Regions from separate parts of the Microbacterium sp. BG28 genome, predicted to be linked through region 2. Evidence: predicted binding sites of a transcription regulator. Region 2 holds the regulator's gene; the other holds the start of a gene.
The links. The regulator HspR, encoded in region 2, represses chaperone genes until heat shock. The targets are predictions, from matches to a motif close to AAGTTGAGTCNNNNNGACTCAACTT.
Positions count from the first base shown of each region.

Region 1: SK224_RS02040 (Hsp20/alpha crystallin family protein) is a predicted target of HspR. The motif match lies at 2,323-2,347, and genes of this name have one in related genera.

Region 1 is NZ_JAXCHA010000001.1:400,566-404,878, reverse strand. Features, by position in the region: gene SK224_RS02050 (long-chain-fatty-acid--CoA ligase) at 1-1,263, shown strand, start outside; gene SK224_RS02045 (hypothetical protein) at 1,265-2,239, opposite strand; gene SK224_RS02040 (Hsp20/alpha crystallin family protein) at 2,399-2,836, shown strand; gene SK224_RS02035 (hypothetical protein) at 3,045-3,353, opposite strand; gene SK224_RS02030 (helix-turn-helix transcriptional regulator) at 3,350-4,237, opposite strand; gene SK224_RS02025 (class I SAM-dependent methyltransferase) at 4,236-4,313, shown strand, end outside.
Region 2 is NZ_JAXCHA010000003.1:13,279-17,591, forward strand. Features, by position in the region: gene SK224_RS11180 (nucleotide exchange factor GrpE) at 1-321, shown strand, start outside; gene SK224_RS11185 (DnaJ C-terminal domain-containing protein) at 331-1,323, shown strand; gene SK224_RS11190 (heat shock protein transcriptional repressor HspR) at 1,406-1,849, shown strand; gene SK224_RS11195 (GntR family transcriptional regulator) at 1,927-2,586, shown strand; gene SK224_RS11200 (phosphoglycerate dehydrogenase) at 2,735-3,727, shown strand; gene SK224_RS11205 (sugar ABC transporter substrate-binding protein) at 3,769-4,313, shown strand, end outside.

The DNA.
Region 1 (4,313 bases), on a different contig from region 2:
GTCGCGCCCTCGGCGATCGTCTCGGTGCGGATGCCGGATGCGCTGCCCTTCGGCAAGCGCCTGGCGCTGCGGCTTCCGGTGTCCAAGGCTCGCGAGACGCGCGAGGCGATGACCACCCGCCCGCGCGCCCGCGGCCTGCTCGAGTGGTCCGACTTCGTGCGCGTGCGCAAGCTCCCGCGCAAGTGGCCGAAGCCGCGTCTCGACGACACCGCGCTCTTGCAGCTCACGAGCGGCACCACGGGCACGCCCAAGGCGGCGATCCTCTCGCACCGCAACCTCCGCTCGAACGCCGCGCAGGGGCGCGCGTGGGTCCCAGGGCTCACCGAAGGCGGCGAGGTGTTCTACGCCGTGCTGCCGCTGTTCCACGCGTACGGGCTCACCCTCTGCCTCACCTTCGCGATCTCGCTGGGTGCGCGCGTCGTGCTCTTCCCGAGGTTCGACGTGGATGCGGTCATCGCCGCCTCCACGAAATCGAGGCCGACATTCCTGCCCGCTGTGCCGCCGATCTACGACGCGCTCTCGCGAGCCAGCACTCGCAAGGGCGTCGATCTCTCCAGCATCCGCTTCGCGATCTCCGGGGCGACGAGCCTTCCGGTGCCCACGGTGACGCGTTGGGAGGAGGCGACGGGCGGACTTCTCGTGGAGGGCTACGGCATGACCGAGACCTCGCCGGTCGCACTCGGCAACCCGATCGGGCCATCGCGGCGCCCCGGCACGGTGGGTGTGCCTTTCCCGAGCACCGAGATCCGGGTCGTCGACCCCGACGACCCTCGCGTCGACCGTCCGGCCGGAGAGGCGGGGGAGCTGCTCATCCGCGGGCCGCAGGTGTTCCAGGGTTATTGGCAGCAGCCCGACGAGACGGCGGCCGTGTTGCTTCCGGGAGGCTGGCTGCGCACCGGTGACATCGTGACGGTCAGCGAGGACGGCTTCGTCACCGTCATCGACCGCGTCAAGGAGCTCATCATCACCGGTGGCTTCAACGTCAGCCCGACCGAGGTCGAGCAGGTACTGCTGCTGCATCCGGATGTGGCAGAGGCGGCCGTCGTCGGCATCCCGCGCCCTTCGGGTGGAGAGGATGTGGTGGCCGCGATCGTCACCCGCGAGGGCGCGGTCTTCGACGCGTCCGCGCTGCGAGACTTCGCGCGCACGCACATCACCTCGTACAAGGTGCCCAAGCGGATCGTGGAGGTGAAGGATCTGCCGCGGTCGCAGATCGGCAAGGTGCTGCGCCGGGTCGTCCGCGAGCGCCTGTCGTCCCGCTGAGTCAGGCGCGCGAGAGGGTCACCAGACCGCGGCGCGAGGCGGACTTCGCGAGCCCTTCCGTCTCGGCGAGACGAAGGGTGCGCGCAGGCAGCGGAGGAAGCTCGGATGCGATGCCCTTGGCCTGCTTCGCGATGCCCACCAGCAGTGCCAGGTCGACGCCGGGCGCGGTGACCTCGAGTCGCGCGTAGTCGCTCGTGGTGCCCCATCGCAGCCGCTCGATCTCGCTCAGCCGAAGCGCGTGTGTCGCCTCACCTGCCGTGATCCACATCCGGTCGCGTGATACGCGCACGCTCGCCTCGACCGAGCGTCTGCGCAACAGCGCGGTGACGATGAGGTAGGCCGGGAAGGCGAAGAGCGCCCCGAGCGCGAGGATCAGCAGGCGGGGTCCGAGTCGCTCGACGATGGTGCTGAACATGATGAGCGCCGTCGTGACGACCGCCCCCGTCACGACGATGGTGGCGACCATCCACACGGTGAGCTCCCGCATCCGCATCGGGATCGCCCGGAAGCGGACGATGACCGCATCGCCGTCGTTCTCCCAGGCGAGCGGTACCCGCGGCTGTGCTCGGGTCTTGCCCGGTAGGAGGTTGATGACGCGGTTGAGCAGCGTGATCCAGACCCACCCGGCGGCGGGCGGCAGCGCGAAGAGCACTCCCGTGTAGACCGCGCGTGGCGCGCCGGGGGCCAGCAGGTGCGGAACCAGCTCGATCGACGCGTACAGGGCCGGTGCGAGCGCGACGGCCACGAGCAGGTGGACGATCGCGCCGGTCGGATGCGGCATGCGCACCGTGAGGTTCACGAACCAGATCCCGCTCAGTGCCCCCGCGATGATCGACATCAGGTACGAGAAGAATCCGCCATCGGTGCGGTATCCGGGCAGTGCCGCCAGGATGCAGGCGACCGCCCAGACCAGCGGATTCAGGGCGATCCTCCGCAGCAGAGGCGGCCGTCTCGCCGCCTCGGCGGGGTCGTTCACCCGCCGATTCTATGAGGTCGCAGAAGCGCTCTGGAGGGCCCTGTGAGAACTAGCACTCTCCATGCGAGAGTGCTAATCTGTGATTGTTGAGCCAAGGGGGCTCAACTTAGGGACTACGGGTCGGATCCCGCATCCGATCCCGCTCGAGAGGAGACGACTATGGCTGCATACGACTCGCTCCGTGACCTGGAGCGCATGGCGAACACGTTCTTCGACACCGCGCGGCGCGGCCCTCGGCAGATGCCGATGGACCTCTACCGCGACGGTGACCACTACGTCCTCACCGCCGACCTGCCGGGCATCGATCCCGGATCGGTCGACGTCGACATCGACGGTCAGCTGCTCACCATCCGTGCCGAGCGCACACTGTCGGCGGGTGATGGAGTCACCTGGATCACGCGGGAGCGGACGTCGGGCACGTTCCTGCGTCAGTTGAGCCTCGGCCAGGGGCTCGACACCGAGAAGATCTCGGCGAGCTACCGCAACGGCGTGCTGAGTGTCACGATCCCCGTCAGCGAGAAGGCCAAGCCGCGCAAGGTCGAGATCGTGACGGGTGACGACGCCCCCGCGCTGCAGGTCTCGGAGTCGCAGAGCTGACGCATCGCGGACAGCAGTAAGGGCCGGTCGGAGAGGCTTCCGACCGGCCCTTGTCCCTTTGCACCAAGAGTGTCCTGCAATCACATGTCGGTAGCTGCCACAGCAAAACAACTACCGTGCGAGCACTCTATAACGGTGAGATAACGGAGGGGAAGAGGTTTCCGTTACCTTTTCGTGATTCTTTGCTGACGCATAGCCGACTGTCGGGTTAGCGGTCGCGGACGGGGGTAATCAGCACCCCGCCGAAGCGCGCCTCGGAGTACTCCCACTCACGTCCGTCGACCCACACCCGCGCCGAGGCGCACGGGAGGGACTCGTGCTCGCCGTCCGGCCAGTGCAGGACGAAGCCGCCGCCGAAGGAGGCGTTCGATCCGGTGACGCGGGCGCCGTCCGCATCCACGGCGCGAGCTTCGCACTCGTCGCAGAGATACTCAGGGTACCGGTCCGACTGCGCGACCTGGGCGCCGCAGTTGGGGCACGGCTGCGTGCCGCGGGAACCTGGGAGGAACGCACTCATGGGCACGAGTGTAGGTCGGGTGCTCGTGCCGCCGGCGGGAGCCAGATCGTGAGCCGCACGGCGTCGTCCGGCAGGTGGAGGATCTCGTAGCTCCGTTCGACGACGACACCGTCTGTCCCGCGGATGCGGGTGGTCGCGCCCCGGCGCCGCTCGACGATGTGCCCGCCCCACCACGCCGCGAACTGCGGACTCTTCGCCCCGAGCTCGCGTACGAGATCTCCCAGTCGAGGATCGTCGAGGCGGTCGACGTTCGCCGCGCGGAGGTGGGCGACGGCGCCGCGGGCGAGTTCCTCCCAGTCGAGGAATGTCTGGCTGGCGCGCGGGTCTGTGAGCAGATAACGGCAGGTGTTCCGGTGCCCGGGCGGAAGCTCGGCGAGCCCGGCGTACAGCGACATCCCCTCCTCGTTCGCTGCGACGATCGTGCTGAACCTGTCGAGCACGTACGCGGGCTGCGGACGGATCGCTGCGACGAGAGCCGACATCCGCGGGACGAGATCGGCGTCGGAGGTCGGATCCGCCGGAGCGGCGTCGGCGTCGCGAAGCCGCACGAGGTGTCGCGCCGCATCCGGCGACAACGCGAGCGCGTGGGCGAGGGCGGCGAGCACGGCGTCGCTCGGGTGGGACTCGCGTCCTTGCTCCAGACGGATGTAGTAGTCGACGCTGATCCCGGCGCGGGTCGCGACCTCCTCCCGGCGTAGGCCCGGAGTCCGCCTGGCGCCGGGGGCGTCGTGGCCGGGCGCGAGCGCCCTGTCTTGACGGCGAGCGCGGAGGAAGTTGCCGAGTTCGTTCGAGATGGTCGGCTCCTCTCGGCTGGGTGGGTGGGTCGCTCCTATGAACAGTACGGTCTTCCGCCGGGGCGGCTCGAAGCCGGAATGTGGAGGCATGTCCACCTATACCCACGGTCACCACGAATCCGTGCTGCGCTCGCACCGCTGGCGCACCGCCGAGAACTCCGCCGCC
Region 2 (4,313 bases):
CGCGCGAAGGGCTCGGTGGCCAAGAACCTGCTGCCTGTGCTCGACGATCTCGACCGCGCGGCCAAGCACGGCGACCTCGCCGAGGGCACCCCGTTCGCGGCGATCGCCGAGAAGCTGCGCGGCGTGGCCGAGCGCATGGGTCTGGTCACCTACGGTGCGGCCGGCGAGGCGTTCGACCCGCAGCAGCACGAGGCGATCTTCCAGCAGCCGACACCCGGTCAGACCGAGGCGACGATCCTCGAGGTGGTCGAGGTCGGTTACCGACTCGGCTCCGTCGAGCTGCGCCCCGCGAAGGTCGTGGTCGCCGTGCCGGCGGACTAGGAGGAGAACGTGGCCAGTCAAGACTGGTTCGACAAGGACTTCTACGCGGTGCTCGGCGTCGCGAAGGACGTCTCCGATGCCGACCTGAAGAAGACGTACCGCAAGCTCGCCCGGCAGTACCATCCGGATTCGAACCCCGGGGATGCGGCGGCCGAGGCGCGCTTCAAGGAGATCAGCGAGGCGTACTCGGTGCTCAGCGACAAGGAGCAGCGCGAGGAGTACGACCAGATGCGCGCCATGGGCTCCGGCGCCCGCTTCACCGCGGGCGGCGCGGGTGCGGGCGGCTTCGAGGACGTGTTCTCGCGCTTCGGCCAGGGCCGCGGCGGCAGCCAGTTCGATGCGGGCGGCTTCGAGGACTTCTTCACGATGTTCGACCGCGGCGGATCGAGCTCGTTCGGGTCGGGCCGCTTCGGTCAGACCTCGGGCGGCTACCGCGGCTTCGGCGGACCCACCAAGGGGTCCGACGTCACGGCGCGCACCACGCTCGATTTCGCCACAGCCGTGGGCGGCGAGACCATCACGCTCCAGGGCGAGGACGGCAAGCCGTTCAAGGTGAAGATCCCCGCCGGCGTCGCGGACGGGCAGAAGATCCGACTCCGCGGCCGCGGGCGCCCCTCGCCCGACGGCGGCGAGGCCGGCGACATCGTCGTGCAGGTCTCGGTGCGTCCGCATCCGGTCTTCACGCGTGACGGGCTCAACCTTCGCCTGACCGTGCCGATCACCTTCACCGAGGCCGTGCTCGGCGCGACGATCGAGGTCCCCACCCTGGGCGGCGACCCGGTGCGCCTGCGCGTGGCTCCCGGCACGCCGTCCGGCCGGGTCCTGCGGGTCAAGGGGCGCGGCGTGCACACCCAGAAGGGCACAGGCGATCTGCTCGCCGAGGTGCAGGTGGCGGTTCCCGCCCACCTCGACGATGCGGCCAAGGAAGCGCTCGAACGCTTCCAGGAGCTCGAGCCCAAGGAGAACCCGCGCGCTGAGTTGATGGCCAAGGCGCGCAATTGACGAACGATTCGCGGGTGCCGCATCCGAACCCGGATGCGGCACCCGCGGATGACGAGATGATCGGGGCAAGGAGGTGAGCGGGATGGACGAGAACGAGATCGACGACGAGGCGCCGGTGTTCGCGATCGCGACGGCCGCGGAACTCGCCGGCATGCACCCGCAGACCCTGCGTCAGTACGACCGGCTGGGACTGGTCGTGCCGGGACGTACGAAGGGCGGCTCGCGCCGGTACTCGGTGCGTCACATCGAACAGCTGCGCGAGGTGTCGCGCCTGTCGGCGGACGGCATGAGCCTACCCGCCATCGCCCGCATCATCGAGCTCGAGAACCGCGTGCGAGAGCTTCACGGCCGCGTGCGCGACCTGGAGAACGCGATGCGCGCTGAGCTCGATCGCCGGCCAGGGGCGCGCGTGTTCGCCGCCGGCCCCTCGGGCTCCGTGGTCCCGCTGCGCTCGGGTACGCGCGTGCGTCGCTCCACCGAGATCGTGGTCTGGCGACCCCGGCGCGAACTTCCTCCCGCGGACTGATTCCGCGCCTGCGTGGATTTGACCCGCGGGGAAGCGCGGTGCAACGCTGACTGTTAACCGACGACAGTGAGGTGCTCGTGTCCGATCTCCGCCCCCTTGCGATGGGTGACCAGATAGCCCATCGCCTTCGCGTCGAGATCATCAAGGGGATCATCCCCGCCGACACGCACCTTGCCGAGGATGCCCTCGCCACACGTTTCGACGTCAGCCGCGGTCCGGTGCGCGATGCCCTGCGGCACCTGGAGGCGGAGGGTCTGGTCGAGGACCGCCGCAAGCGCATTTACACCCGCGCGGTCGGCATGACCGACATCGAAGAGCTGTACATGCTGCGCGAGGTGCTGGAGTCCCTTGCGATCCGGCTCGCCATCGCCAACGCCAGCTCGAAGGACTGGGACCGCGTGCAGGCGATCGTCGATGATATGGCTGCGGCCGCCGAGAGCGACGACGGCGAGCGCTTCGCGGATGCGGATATGCAGTTCCACACGAGCTTCTACGTCAACGCGCGCAACCGCCGGCTGATGGAGGCGTGGCGCCCGTATCAGCGCATCTTCGCCATCCTGTTCGAGCTCAGCGACACGAGCGACATCGCCTCGGCAACCGCCGATCATCAGGGCTTTCTCGATGTCATCCGCACCGGCGACGCCGATGCCGCCGTCAAGCGACTGCACCTGCACCTGACCCTCGCCAAGGGCCACGTGCGCGACGCTCTGCGCAGCCTGCCCGACGCCGCTCACTGACGCCTTCGTCGTCGATGCCCGCTCGGGGGGCATTTGACACGGCCCACCTACTGTCCTATGTTGACTGTTAACAGAAAACAGATCGTTCAACGGTGACCGGTCGCTCCGCCTGGAGCAGCCCTGACCCGTTTCGAGGAGGGGCTCCCAGATGGCAGGACACGATTCGACCGCACCGGTGGGTGCAGGTCGCACCGTCATCGTCGGACCGGTCCGCTATCCGGCCCTGTGCGCCTCCGGCCGTGCGCTGCTTCTCGAGCACGGCTTCACGCTCGTCGAGAACGAGTCCACCGTGCCGTGGACCGCTGAGGAACTGCACGCACGCATCGCGGATGCGGATGCCGCCGTCGCCGGCGTCGAGGTCTACGACGCCGACGCTCTCGACCGCGCCGGCCGGCTGCAGATCATCTCCCGCCTCGGCGTGGGACTCGACAACATCGACCTCGACGCAGCCCGAGCGCGCGACATCCGCGTCGTGAACGTCCCCGGCGGCAACGCCGCGGCGGTCGCCGAACTGGCGATCGGTTTCATGCTGGCGCTGCTGCGCCGCATCCCCGAGCTCGACGCCGCGACGAAGAACGGTCGTTGGGATCGCTACGTCGGCCGCGAGCTCGCGGGAAAGAGCATCGGCCTCATCGGCTTCGGCGCCATCGCGCAGACCGTCGCCCGTCGCCTCGCCGGCTTCGAGGTCGACCTCGTGGCCTTCGACCCGTTCGCCGACCGCCAGGCGGCCGAGCGTCTGGGTGTGCGCATCGTCGACCGCGTCACGGATGTCGTGCGCGACGTCGACATCGTCTCGGTGCACGCTCCGCACACGCCCGACACCCACCACACCGTCGACGATGAGCTGATCGCCGCGATGCGTCCCGGCACCCTCCTCATCAACACGAGCCGCGGCGGCCTGGTCGACGAGGCGGCGCTGGTGCGCGGACTCGCGTCCGGCCGCATCGGCGGGGTAGGACTGGACGTGTTCGAGGTGGAGCCCGTCGCCGCGGACAACCCCCTCTTCTCCTTCGCCAACGTCGTCGTCGCCCCCCACGCCGCCGCCGACAGTGCGGAGGCGTACGAGCGCATCGGCCTCGCGACCGCGCAAGCCATCGTCGACGTCTTCGCGGGCCGCGTGCCCGCCGCCCTCGCTTTCTGACCCGAACCCCACGCACCACCCACCTCCTGAAAGGAACAACGATGTTCACGACACGCAGACCCCGTCGGCTGGTCATCGGTATCGCCGCCGGCGCCGTCGCGGCCCTGGGCCTCACTGCCTGCGCCAGCGGCACAGGCGACGCGGGCGACTCCGCCGACGTCTCCGAGATCACGGTCGTCGCCGCAAACAGCCCCTGGGTCGAAGGTCTGAAGACCCTCGGCACCCAGTACGAGCAGGAGACCGGCGTCAAGGTCAACATCGAGGCCTACGGCAACGAGCAGCTCAACGACAACTACAAGGTCAAGCTCAACGCACAGTCCGCCGACTTCGACGTCATGGCCTTCCAGGTGCAGGACGTCATGCGCGAGTTCTCGCGCAACGGCTGGCTCACCGACATGACCGAGCAGGTCGAGAGCGACGCCGACTGGAACTGGGAGGACTTCCAGTCCGCCGCCCGTGACGCGGTGGAGCTCGACGGGGTCGTCTACGGCGTTCCCGTCATGACCGAGCGCCAGATCGTCTACTACCGCACCGATCTACTCGAGGCCGCCGGCATCCCCGTGCCCAAGACGCTCGACGAGCTGAA